2 linked regions of the Roseivirga sp. BDSF3-8 genome follow. The protein of the gene in region 2 interacts with the protein of the main gene of each other region in a pairwise test. Links are inferred from orthologs where the notes say so. Each region holds a gene or a part of one and is shown on either strand. Other genes may lie near its edges.

Region 1 (5,216 bases), 1.4 Mb from region 2 along the record:
TCATCAAGATGCAGTAAGACTGATCAGCGCCTCGCCCTACCCTGCCTCTAAGTTGATGAAGCTGTGCCAACCCAAAGCGTTCGGCATTTTCTATAACCATTACAGAAGCGTTGGGCACGTTAACACCTACCTCAATCACCGTAGTGGCTACCATAATATTTGTTTCCCCTTTAACAAAACGCTGCATTTCAAATTCCTTCTCTTCAGGTTTTTGCTTGCCATGCACAATGCTGACTTTATATTCCGGAAGAGGAAAAGCCCTGGCTACGCTTTCGTAGCCATCCATCAGGTCCTTAAGGTCAAGTTTTTCGCTCTCTTCAATCAAGGGGTACACAATGTATACCTGCCGGCCAAGTGCAATTTGCTTTTTCAGAAAGCCGAATATTTTCAGCCGCTTATTGTCATAGGCATGCATCGTTTGGATAGGTTTGCGACCAGCCGGCAGTTCGTCTATTACTGATAGGTCCAGATCTCCGTAAAGGGTCATTGCCAGCGTCCTGGGTATGGGTGTGGCTGTCATCACTAGCACATGGGGCATATACCCTGAACCCTTATTCCAAAGTTTTGCGCGTTGTGCTACGCCAAATCGGTGTTGCTCATCTATGACAGCTAGTCCGAGGTTTTCAAAACGGACCCTGTCCTCAAGGATGGCGTGGGTGCCGACCAATATTTTGAGCTCCCCTGATTCCAGCCCGGCTTCTACTTCACGCCGTGCCTTAATTTTGCTGCTACCAGTCAGTAGCGCAATCGGCATATTCATCAGTTCAGCGTACTCCTTAAGTCCTTTGTAATGTTGCTCCGCCAGTATTTGCGTTGGAGCAATAAGAGTCGCCTGTGCCTTACTGCCTATTGCAAGGAGCATGCAGATAAATGCCACCATGGTTTTACCACTGCCTACATCTCCCTGCAGTAACCTGTTCATCTGCCTGCCACTCTTAAAATCGCTATAAACCTCCTTTATTACACGTTTTTGAGCACCTGTAAGGTTAAATGGAAGGTGGCTTTCATAGAAATGCTTTAAAAGGGCTGTATCCTTCAGTAGCATTCCCTTCAGCTTTTCAGTACGGCTAAGCTTTAGAGTAAGTAACCTTAACTGAACGTAGAACAGCTCTTCGAATTTAAGACTGTGCCTTGCCAGCTTCAGCCATTTTTGATCTGCAGGAAAATGAATGTGTCTAATAGCCTCAGCCTTATCCATAAGGCCGTACCGTTCACGAATATAGCCTGGCAGTGTCTCGCGAATTTTAGGAATAGCTGTAGGGAGGAGTGCTTTAACAAGCTTGCTCAGTCCTTTGCTGTCAAGGTATCGGGAGCGAAGCTTTTCGGTTGTAGGATAGACCGGTTGCAGGTATCCGCCTGCATCGTGCCTTGTGGTGTATGCTTCCAGTTCCGGGTGGGCTATGGAGGCTTTTGCTCCAAAGAACTGAGGGCGGCCAAATACTACGTATTCTGTACCTGTACTGATGCGTTTCATGACCCATTGGATACCCTGGAACCAGGTAAGCTCTATACTTCCTGTGTCATCCGAAAAAACTGCAACCAGACGCTTTTTTCTTCCTATGCCGGATATCGCCAGGTTTCTGATCACTCCTTTTACCTGGACGTGGGTCATATCCCTGTTTATGTCCCGGATCTTATAAAGTCGTGTTCGGTCCTCGTAACGAAAGGGATAATGCTGAATGAGATCACCATAGGTGAATATGTCGAGCTCCTTATTAAGAAGAGCTGATTTTTGGGGCCCTACCCCTTTTAAAAACTCTACCCTTGTATCAAAAAAACCCGTCATGCGGCTACTCTTCCTTCCACTCCAGGGAATTGAGCATGTGAATGATATCTTTTTTTACATACTCGATAACAGGTGCCAAGGAGTCGTTTTTTGTGGCAGTGGGGAAATAAAGAGCACCCCGTAAAAAGTGTTGACTGGAGTCTGTTGTAAAAAACTGAAACTGCGTGGGCACTTCTCCTTCCAGTTCAGCCACTACAGCCGTTCTGCCTTTCGGTGTTCTTATCACCGTCTCATCGATAGCATAAGCTTTGATCTGGTGCTTGGAGGTAAGTCTGGTAGCGTCGCTTACATATTCTTTCACTAGGTCGGCACTGTCCTTTACGGATTTGTAAGTGATGACTACATTTGCGCCGAGGTCTTTGTATAGAAGATCTATCCAGTATCGCTCACTTATGTATGAGCTATCGTCTACTATCTGAGCTTCTTTGGAAAACTCGAACCAATAAGGAAAGCTATCAGGAAGTGCCTGATACCTATGTTCTGGCAGGTCAATTCTATTATACCCTTTGGGTTTAGGGGTGAATGTTTCACTTTCGCATGCACATATGCCTAATGTCATCAGGCATAGCCCGGTAACCAGAGTCAGAAAGTAATTACCTCGATATCTCATTTTCCGGCTTATATGTTCGTTTTTTTCTTTACCAGTACCCTTACTCTTTTAATGCGGCGATTGTCTACTGCCACAGCAGTGAAGACAAATTTATCGAAGGTAATTTTATCCCCTGCGCGCGGAAGCTTTGTATTCAGTTCAAGAAGTAATCCTCCGAGAGACTCACTTTCCCCTTTGACCTCTTCAAATAATTGGGCGTCTTCATCAATGATTTTACAAAAATCATTAAGGGATGTCTTTCCTTCAAATACAAAGGTATTTTCATCCAATTTATTGTAGGCAATATCCTCATCGTCAAACTCATCGTTAATCTCGCCTACAATTTCCTCTATTACATCCTCAAGTGTAATAAGGCCCGAAGTGCCCCCATATTCATCCACTACAATGGCCATATGAACCCGTTTCTCCTGAAAGTCTTTGAGTAAGCTATCAATTTTCTTACTCTCAGGGATAAAAAATCCAGGACGAAGAAGTTTCTGCCAATTGTAAGTGTCCTCCCTGTCAGTATAAGGCAACAGGTCCTTTATATAGAGGATACCTTCAATCTTATCTATCGTTTCACGGTACACAGGAATTCTGCTGAAGCCAGACTTATTGATGCGGTCCATGAGCGTATGAAAGTCATCCTCGATATCTACGGCTGTAATATCCAGCCTGGACTTCATCACCTGCTTTACTGAAATGGTACCGAAGTTAACAATCCCTTTTAAAATACCTTTCTCCTCCTCTGAGGCATCGGTATGAGTTGTGATCTCTAAGGCTGTATTGAGCTCATCTACCGACAGACTATAGGCTTTTTTTTCCACACGCCTCTCCACCAAGTCACTGATGTGGAGCAAAGCCCAGGAGAAAGGCCGGAATACAGACCGGCTGATATCCAGAAAAGGCGCAGTTACTTTGGCAAAAGGGATGTTGTTCAGGGTAGCGTAGTTTTTGGGAATCACCTCGCCAAAAAACAATATAGCAAAGGTGATTGCCGCAGTAAGTGATGCCACCAGCAGGCCTTCCGTACTTTTTGATCCTACAATCTCCCAGGTTACGAAGGTAGCCAACGTCACAATAGCGATATTGACAAGGTTGTTAAGAATCAGGATAGTGGCGAGTAACTGCTTAGGGTGCTCCAGCAAGGTATATACTCTTTTTTCCCGTTCGTTGCTGCTCTCCCGGCATTGACGTACGTCAGCCGGTGAAAGGGAGAAGAAGGCCACTTCTGATCCTGAGATCATGGCCGAAAGAAAAAGTAAAAATAAGATGAGAAGCCCGTTAACCATATAGAAAACAGGCATCCCAAACGTATCAGCCAATAGGATGAACCACGGATACGGGTCGTCTATCGTTGATTCCAAAATTTGTTAATTAGTTCGACAATCAGAATGGTAGATCATCTGTTTCGTCATCAAATGAAGCGATGTTCTCAGCAGGCTGGTTGCCACCTTCCTGTGATTGTGATGAAGAAGATGATGAATAACCTCCTCCGCTGTTGCCGCCATTATAATCATCGTCTCCACGACCGCCCAACAGCGTAAGGTCCCTACCTACAACTTCAGTAACGTAGCGCTTATTTCCGTCACGGTCATCGTAAGAACGGGTAGTGAGTTTACCCTCGATATAAACCTGCTTGCCTTTGCGCAGATACTTTTCGGCAATTTCTGCCAAAGGTGACCAGAGCACCACATTATGCCACTCGGTATTAGTTACCCGCTCACCGTTGCGATTACGGTAGGATTCGCTTGTAGCAATGGAAAAATTCGCTACTGCGCGTCCACCATCCAGGTGCCTTACTTCAGGGTCTTTGCCCAGGTTCCCTACTAGTATTACTTTATTGACTCCTCCAGCCATAGCTAACTTTTTTTGCCCAAAACTACGAATCTTTTCATGAACTCAGCAAACGGTGAGATCTTTTAAAAAATTATCAATTAAAACGGGCTTTGGCAATTTTTCGACCTTTTCTTTCGAAAATTCCTGTAAACCAGCATTAAATAAAGTTTTGCTCAGATGCTCCTCCTTAAGCTCAATAACAAAAAAAGTAGCCTGAATGCGTTGATGAGATAGTAAATGTTTCCGGGTGGCAGATACTGATTCCAGTATACCACCTTTATTCATAACATGTCTTACAACAGGGTCTTTTTCTATTAGTTCCGGTGTGCCAGCCTCTTTCGTTTCCACCAGATAAAAATCATATAGACCCTGCCAAATATCATTAGGACCTCTGGCATTAAGGTACAGGTTTTCGTCCTGAAAGAATACTATATAATTAAAATATCGGTTCTTTACCTTCTTTGCTTTCGACCTTACAGGTAATTCTCCCTGCAGGTTATGTTCAAAGGCAAAACAGCCAGACTGTACGGGGCACTCCCTGCATCCCGGATTGGCAGGGGTGCAGTGTAAGGCACCGAATTCCATCATAGCCTGATTAAAAACTCCGGCCCTGTCGGCAGGCATAATGCTTAGCCCCAGTTCAAAGTAGGTTCGCTGATTTTTCGGCACCTTCACATCCGAACGGATACCGAATAGCCTGCTCAGTACCCTCATTACATTTCCATCTATGGCCGGCACTTTTTCATTATAGGCAAAGCTCGCAATCGCTGCTGCAGTATAGGGGCCGACACCCGGTAATTTCAGTAGCTCTTTATAGGTTTTTGGGAAGTTTCCGCGGAGTTCTTGTACAATAAATTGTGCGCATGCATGTAAGTTTCTGGCTCGCGAGTAATATCCAAGCCCCTGCCAGTGCCTAAGCACATCTTCCTGTGCGGCATTTGCCAGGTCTTCGATTTTTGGATAGGCTTCGATAAAGCGCTCAAAATAGGGTAGCCCCTGAGC
Region 2 (8,133 bases):
AAGGGAGACATAGAGCGGGAAACCAAAGGCCTGCTGGGGGCTGACCTGGTGGTACGCACTAACCAGGAGCCGGGCGATACGCTGCAAATGTGGCTGGACTCACTGGATGCTGATGAAATGGCCTCTGAGGTAGAGTTTAATAATATGGTGCTCTTTCAGGGGGCAGGTACTAAGCTGATGGAAGTACGGGGCCTGAGTGGACCATTTCCTTTTTATGGAGATTTTGAGACTGATCCTGCCACTGCTTCGGCATCTTACCTGAATGATGGAGGGGCACTTGTAGATGAGGCTGTAATGAAGGAAATGGGCTTGCAGCCCGGTGACTCGGTCAGGGTAGGGGAGTATTGGTTTAAGGTGGCCGGTACTCTGCTGGATATACCCGGCTCATCCACTTTTTCGCGAAGCTTTACACCGCCATTAATTATTCCTGGCCGGTTAGTGGATAGTACCGGATTGCTGGAAGCAGGAAGCAGAGCTTCATATAAGTACTACCTGAGGTATGACGATGAAACCAGGCCTGATAAGCTAGTGGAAAAATATGAAAAACGCATGCGGTTGGATGACATCCGTACCACGACTGTGGAGGAACGAAAGGAGCGCCTGCGTCGTAACTTCGATCAGCTTACCGGGTTTTTAAACCTTGTGGCCTTTATCGCCCTGCTGCTTGGTTGTATCGGTGTAGCGAGTACGGTGCATGTATACATACGGAGTAAGATCCCCTACGTAGCCGTATTAAGGTGCCTGGGCGCTAAGGGAGCGGATGCTTTCTTCATCTTCCTGATCCAGATAGGTACTATGGGCCTCATTGGTAGTGTAATAGGGGCTATACTTGGTAGCTTGCTGCAATACGTCATCCCAAGTATTTTCCAGGGTATGCTTACTGTGGAGGTAAGTACAGGCCTTAGTGCTCTTGCTATCATTCAGGGGATACTCACCGGCTTCTTCATCTCAATACTGTTTGCGCTACTTCCTCTGCTAAGTATCAGGCAGGTGTCTCCTTTGGTTACGCTGAGGGCTGCATACGAGCCCACCACTTCCAAGCGGGACTGGCTGCGATGGACTGTTATTCTGGCAGTGGTATTGTTCGTGTTTATATTTGCTTTTGTCCAAACCGGAGAGTGGACAGAGGCAGGGCTGTTTACTTTATTTATTTGCTTTGCCTACCTCATATTATTTGGTTCCGGGCGCCTGCTTATGTGGGCTGTTCGCCGGTTTATTCCAGCCGGGTGGCCTTATGTATACCGGCAGGGGGTAGCTAATCTTTACAGGCCACAGAATCAAACTATTGTACTGCTTATATCTATCGGGCTGGGAACGGGTATGCTTGCAAGCCTCGTGTTTGTGCAGCATATGCTCCTTGACGAGCTACGCTTTGCAGACGGGGCAAATAAGGCAAACTTTATCTTATACGACATACAACAGGCACAGCGTGACGGGGTGGTGGAAATCCTGGATAGTGCCGGGTTGCCTCTGCTTACGGAGGTGCCCGTGGTTACCACCCGTATCTCGGGTATAAATAACCGAAGCAGGCAGGCCCTGCTGGCTGATACCACTGATGACTATAGTGACCGTAGCCTGAGCTGGGAATATCGCATCACCTTTCGTGATGAGCTTACGCCTTCTGAAAAAATCACTGAGGGCAAATGGAGAGGACAGGTACAGAATCCGGGTGATTCTGTGTTTATCTCCCTTGACCAGGAGTTTGCGGAACGTCTCGGTGTGGTCATAGGTGATAAGATCACCTGGAACATTCAGGGGTTGCCTGTGGATACTTATGTAGGTAGTTTCCGGGAGATAAACTGGACGGAGGTAGATGCAAACTTCATGGTGCTGTTTCCTTCGGGTGTGCTTGAAAAGGCCCCCCATTTTACCCTGGTTTTCACCAGAGTGTCTTCAGATGAAGTAGCTACGGACATACAACAGGCTGTCGTTAGTAAATTCTCTAATGTGACGATTATCAACCTGGGAAGGATGTTTGATAAGGCCAGTGAAATTGTGGATAAAATGGCCTTCGTAATACGTTTTATGGCCTTATTTAGCATACTAACAGGGCTTATCGTACTTATAGCCTCGGTACTCATCAGTCGTTTTCAGCGTATCCGGGAGAGCGTACTGCTACGTACCATTGGTGCCAGCCGTAAGCAAATATGGCTCATTCAGCTATTCGAATACCTTTTCCTGGGTAGTCTGGCTGTTTTTACCGGAATATTGCTCGCGGCCCTGGCCAGTGCACTGCTCGCTGTTTTTGTCTTTAATATTACCTTCAGTCTGCCCTGGTTGTCGCTTTTACTTATCTTTATCGTCATTACCGGCCTCACTGTGGGTATCGGTTTGTTTAATAGCCGGGAGGTGGTGAGCAGACCTCCCCTGGCTGTGCTCCGTAAAGAAGTATGAACCTAAATGCTTAAATAAATATGAAAACTTTACTGAACCTCCTTTGGCTGGTGCTGGGGGGAATTGCCGTTTTTCTTGAATATGCCTGGGGTGGGCTTGTACTTTGCCTTACCATAGTCGGTATTCCATTTGGGCTACAAACATGGAAGCTTGGTATTGCTCAACTGATGCCATTCGGCAAGAAGGTGGAGCGTACCGGAGGGCTGTTTGTGGTCAATGCCTTTTTTAATATCATCTGGATCATATTTGCCGGTATCTGGATAGCGCTGACGCATCTGGTGCTGGGAATAGGGTTATGTATAACCATCATAGGTATTCCTTTTGGTATTCAGCATTTCAAATTAATGCGGCTTAGTTTTGCGCCCTTCGGGTATGACCTCAGAGAAGAATATTAGCAGGAAGGGGTAAAAAAATAGGGGAGCCCGTAAGGACTCCCCCAAATATCCGTGGGAATAGGTTAGGTTGATCCTAGTCAATCTCACGGTTTAAGATGACACCACCCTTTATTGATTAGTCTGGAAAAAGTAACCTTCCCTGGTAAAGAAGTTTTTTGTTTTAAACCGGATCCACATCAAAAACCACCTGTACTGAGCGGTAGGCCTTATTTTGCTGCAGAGAAATTACTTCCTGCCTCAGCCTTTCTTTTGCTGCGGCGCCCTTGCCGGGGTCCCGCTCCAGCTTGATTGTAATCTCCATCAGCCATTGGTTTCTCAGTTTGGCTATGCCAGGCTCTACCGGGCCAAGGACCCGCTGAGGGTCTATGGCAGCCCTGAAAAGGCTTGCCAGATTCTGCGCAGCTTTTTCCACCCGTTCCCTGTCAGCATGTTTCAGCGTGACTTTTACCAGCCGTACATAAGGAGGGTAAGCGTATTTTTTCCTTTCATCCAGTTCCAGTTCAGCCATGCGTTGATAATCGTGTGCGGCCACCTGTTGTAGTAGCGGCTGCATAGGGTTGCCAGTCTGCACAATGACCCTGCCGGCAATGTTTTTACGTCCCGCACGTCCGCTAACCTGGCTGATGAGGTGATAGGTACGCTCCTGGCTTCTGAAATCAGGGAAATGCAGCATCCTGTCAGCATCAAAGACTGCTACCAGGCTCACATTATCAAAATCCAGCCCTTTGCTCACCATTTGAGTACCCACCAATACATCCACATAGCCCTGGCCGAAGTCTTCCAGTATTTGCTGAAAGCTATATTTTGTCCGTGTAGTGTCCAGGTCCATCCGTTGAACCCTGGCTTCAGGTAGGAGCAGTTTTATTTCTTCCTCCAGTTTTTCAGTACCCAGGCCTACCGTTTTCAGCTTGGCTGAGCCACAGGCAGGGCATACCCCGGGCTGCTTTTCTTTGTAGCCGCAGTAGTGGCATTTCATTTCGTTACGAAACTGGTGGTAGGTGAGGCTTACTGCACATTGCCGGCAGGTAGGAATCCACCCACAGTCTTCACAGGAAATGAAATAACTGTAACCCCGCCGGTTCTGGAATATGATGGCCTGTTCTTTTCTTTCAAAGGTTTCGGTGAGGGCTTCTACCAGTTGGGGCGAAAACTCGCCATGCATTTTTTTCTGCTTGCGTGCCAGCCGGGTGTCCACCAGGTGTATATCAGGCAGGCTGGCCTCCCCGTAGCGGCTGGATAGCTCCACATACCCGATTCGGTTGCGGATGGCCAAGGCATAAGTTTCCATAGAGGGAGTGGCTGAGCCTAACAATACCTTTGCATGATGCTGGCGGGCCAGCATCAGCGCGACGTCGCGGGCATGATACCGGGGGGCAGGATCAAACTGCTTGTAGCTGGGCTCATGTTCTTCATCAACTATCACCAGGCCCAGGTTATCAAAAGGAAGGAACACTGTGGACCGTACCCCGACGATAAAATCAAAGCGCCCTTCCAGCACCCCTTTCCAGGTTTCTACCCGTTCATTGGCCGAGTGGCGGGAGTGGTATATGCCTAGCCTCTCGCCAAAGACGGCCTGCAGCCTCCTTACGATTTGGGTGGTAAGGGCAATCTCCGGAAGCAGATAAAGTACTTGCTGACCTTGCTCCAGGACCTTGGCTATCAGGTCCATGTATATTTCTGTTTTGCCACTGCCCGTTATGCCGTGCAGCAGGACCGCCTCTTTGCTGTCAAACAGATGGATAATCTCATCACGGGCACCCGCCTGAAGCTCTGAAAGGACGGGTAAAGCCTGGTCGGCTTCCGGCAGGTCTCCAAAGCGGCTTATGGTTACCTTGAATTCCTGAAAAATCTCTTTTTGAATGAGAGTACGGATGGCAGCAGGGGAGATGTCTGCCTCGGTGAGGCTTTTTTTGGCAATGCCGGCCACATTAGCCCCCGGCCTTTGCAGTACAGGTACCAGAGCCAGGTATTTCATTACAGCGTCTGTCTGCTTTGGCGCGCGCTCTAACTCAGGCAGTAAAGCCTCCAGCATACCGGGATCCTCCGCATATTCCTCAGCCAGCCGCAGGCGGTTTTCCGTTTTAGGGGCAAATCGCTCACGTTTTTCCTGGTAGGTCAGTATCAGCCCCTTCTCCAGTAGTATTTTCAGTATTCGCGGATAGCTCTTAATCTGCAATATGGCAGCGGCGTCCTGGTAGCTGATTACCTGCTGATCCAGCAGGGCATCAATAAGTAACACCTCCTTATCAGATAAATCGGGCATGGCCGCCTCCGCATCGGCATGAGGGTGTAGCTGAATGAACGACTCGGTGCTTAATTTCAGTCCGGAAGGAAGAGCCGCCGCCATCACTTCCCCAATAGTGCAGAGGTAGTATGAGGCCATCCAGTCATACAGGTCAAACTGTCGGCGATGCATGATTGCCTGTGTGTCAAGCAGTTCATCAATAGGCTTAGGCTCATAGGCTTCGGGGGCTGTATGGTGCAGGCGCTCCACTACGCCGGTTACTACCGGCTGGCGACCAAATGCCACAACTACTCTGGCCCCTTCTGTAATATCGGCGTGCATATCTTCCGGTACCAGGTAGGTGAATCGCTTGGGAATAGGCACCGGCAGGATCAGGTCTGCAAATAATAGGGAGTCGGCGGGAGAGTTATTTTCCATACGCATGCAGCCGGTAAAAATAGGCAATCGCTCGCTCACTTGCGAACCCTCAGCCAGTGATTATCCCTGGTTGCTGCTAAGGCGGTACTGCGTGCGAAGTGCCTCCAGGGTACGAAAGCCAAATATACCATAGTTGGCAGGCCTTATATAAGGTGAGTCGTTTTGGTTGTTTACCTGGTTCAGCCATTGCTGAAAGCGTACCACCGCTTCGTAGGTGGCTTGGCGGTCGCCATTTATCGGGCCATTATATCTTTCCAGCCCTTGCAGTGCCACCTGAATGCTACGGATAGTCGCGGGGGGCGTGCTGTTTTCCAGGCGCAGGTTTATATTTTGACCGTGCATCTGCATTTCAAGCTCAAACAGGGTATAGGCATATTGCCGGCGATGGTTGATTAGCTCATTTCCCGCTTCGGTCAGCGCCCGCACTTGTGCTATCAGGCTATCTTTGCTCATGGAGGCATCAAAGTATTCACCGGAAATCAGCGCCAGTGTCGCAGGTGTTAATGCCTCTTCATTCACTCTTTTACATTCCTCGAGTTTCTTTTCAGCCTGGTCTACTTCCAGGCGGCAGTCTGTGGGTTCGTTCCCTTCATTATCGCCTTTTGCCAAAAGGGGCTGACTTACGAGGCCGAATCCGCATAAAGCAATGCTGAATATCATGAAAATGTAAATAGCAAACAGCATTGGCTGACGTACCATGTCCCGGCCCTGCTCTTTGGTAAGCATACGGAAAGACAGGAAGGCCAGCAAAAAGCCCAGTCCTGCGGTACCCATGCCTAGTATATCTACCACAGGCAGGTCCATTACGGCCAGGAGAGTAATCATTGGTTTCATGGTAAAATGGTTACCTGCAAAAGTAGGTGATGAGGAGTAATGAGAAAAAGTAAATCCTAATTGGATATTACACAATCCAGTCTATAAGTGATGGATAAAGTCCTTTTTCACAAGACCATACAAAATCACATCCTCATATCCCTCGTCGCGTTTTTTGGCAGCACCGCGTAGTATGCCGTCTTTTTTGAAGTTGAGGTTTTTCAGCACCTTTACGCTGCTTTCATTGCCAGGTAGTACCAGGGCATCTACCCGGTTTACCCCGATTTCGGCAAACAGGTAGTCCAGTATTCTTGTAAGGGCCTCGTTCATGAGTCCGTGGCCCCAGTACTCTCTACCCAGGTTGTAGCCAATCTCGAGCCGGTCACCCCTCAGATCAAAATGCACCAGGCCGATATTGCCTATAAATTGATCATCCTGAAATACACCCCAGTACAAACGCTGACTTTGCGCATAACAGGTTTTCCAGTACTGAATCCGCTGGCGGGCATCACGGACATTGGATAGATAATTGCGAAAGTTGAAGTGCGTTACCTCATCATCGTTGAATACCTTAAAGACCCCATCGGCATCATGGCTGGAGACTTCCCTGAGCGTAAGACGGTCGGTATGAAGGGTAGGTATTTTTGAGAAGAGTTTTTTTAGGTCCATGTTTTTCCGGATAGCTTAAGATAGAGATGCCCTAGACGACAGAGTGCATGCCAAGTGGCTGCATAATCTAGCTCAGCCTTAGTTTAGTCTTTTTCCGGGTAAAAGATAATGCTTATTTCCAGCTTGGTAGAGACGGGTTTGCCATTTTTCATACCCGGGTTCCAGGCAGGCATGTTCTTAACAATATTCTCTGCGGCATCTTCATATTCTGCCGGCACTGTACTTAGGTTTTTAACCTTATCTACTGAGCCATCTTTCTGTATGCTGAACGCGACATCGACGACAATTTTATGTTCTTTGAGTGTGCCTTTACGTGGGTGGGTGCTATGCTCACTCAGATAGGCTTCCAAGGCACTTAATCCGCCCTTATAGCCTGGTCTTTTGCTCAGCATAGCCATTTTTTGAGGATTTGCCGCGCGTAAAATGGGCCTTTCATAACCACCATCATGCGAAAGCTTAAATATAATTGGAATTACCATCCTAACATTGACATTTTTGCCTCGCTGTTTGCCAGGTTGCCAGTTTGGGGCGTTACGTATGACTCGTTCAGCCTCTTCGTCACAGCCCGACCCAATGCCCTTTATGGCCAGGACATCACTTATACTTCCATCCTTATTCACTACGAACTGGATATAAACCCTGCCTTCTGTGCCCAATCGCTTAGCCTGTGTGGGGTATTTAAGGTTTTGCTGTAAATAGGCAGCCCACCCTTCCATGCCCCCTGCGGGCACCGGTTTTTCATCCACTATTGTATATGTCTCTTCCGGGTTGTCCTGGGCTATTCCGCTTAGTGTGGTGATGAACAAAAGAATTATTGTTGCGAAACAAGTGTAAAGTGTGTTTTTCATGCTATTAAATAGGTTATGTTCGACCCTTATTTATAGGGAAATTGCGGAGACAGACTCAAAAAATTATGAAATAGAAAATTTATAATAATCAGGTTTTCCATCACACAGAGACCTTATTACAAAGTCAGGTCCTGTTCTTCAAGCCTGAAGTAGACCGTAAGAATCAGGTCTGTGTCAATTTTGTAGCCACTATAGTCTTTTCCGGGCTTCCATTCAGGCATGTTCTCTACTAGCCGAACCAGTTCCTCTTCACATCCATACCCCTTTTCTGTAAGAGGAGTTATGTGACTAACCTTTCCCTCTTCGCTAACAGTGAATCGTACGCTAACAGCGCCCTGTATACTGTCCTTTA

The links.
Region 1: the proteins of priA (region 2) and AB9P05_RS08515 interact in binary tests that used the Escherichia coli proteins (3 or more experiments, as listed by UniProt). The link is inferred for Roseivirga sp. BDSF3-8 from one-to-one orthologs.

The regions. Positions count from the first base shown.
Region 1 is NZ_JBGNFV010000001.1:2,088,941-2,094,156, forward strand. The notes cover bases 2,501-5,216. They hold AB9P05_RS08515 (single-stranded DNA-binding protein), read right to left. Parts: upstream 4,236-5,216; coding sequence 3,765-4,235; downstream 2,501-3,764. Other genes in these bases: gldE (gliding motility-associated protein GldE), read right to left, coding at 2,501-3,730; mutY (A/G-specific adenine glycosylase), read right to left, coding at 4,278-5,216. Outside these bases: ATP-dependent DNA helicase RecG, read right to left, coding at 1-1,786; gliding motility lipoprotein GldD, read right to left, coding at 1,791-2,396; more of gldE, read right to left, coding at 2,405-2,500. UniProt on the Escherichia coli protein: Plays an important role in DNA replication, recombination and repair. Binds to ssDNA and to an array of partner proteins to recruit them to their sites of action during DNA metabolism. Acts as a sliding platform that migrates on DNA via reptation.
Region 2 is NZ_JBGNFV010000001.1:641,063-649,195, reverse strand. What follows is about bases 2,701-5,832. They hold priA (primosomal protein N'), read right to left. Parts: upstream 5,452-5,832; coding sequence 2,950-5,451; downstream 2,701-2,949. Other genes in these bases: AB9P05_RS02570 (peptidoglycan-binding protein), read right to left, coding at 5,512-5,832; AB9P05_RS02580 (YccF domain-containing protein), read left to right, coding at 2,701-2,789. Outside these bases: AB9P05_RS02585 (ABC transporter permease), read left to right, coding at 1-2,394; more of AB9P05_RS02580, read left to right, coding at 2,415-2,700; more of AB9P05_RS02570, read right to left, coding at 5,833-6,285; AB9P05_RS02565 (GNAT family N-acetyltransferase), read right to left, coding at 6,367-6,933; AB9P05_RS02560 (energy transducer TonB), read right to left, coding at 7,017-7,325; AB9P05_RS02550 (TonB family protein), read right to left, coding at 7,898-8,133.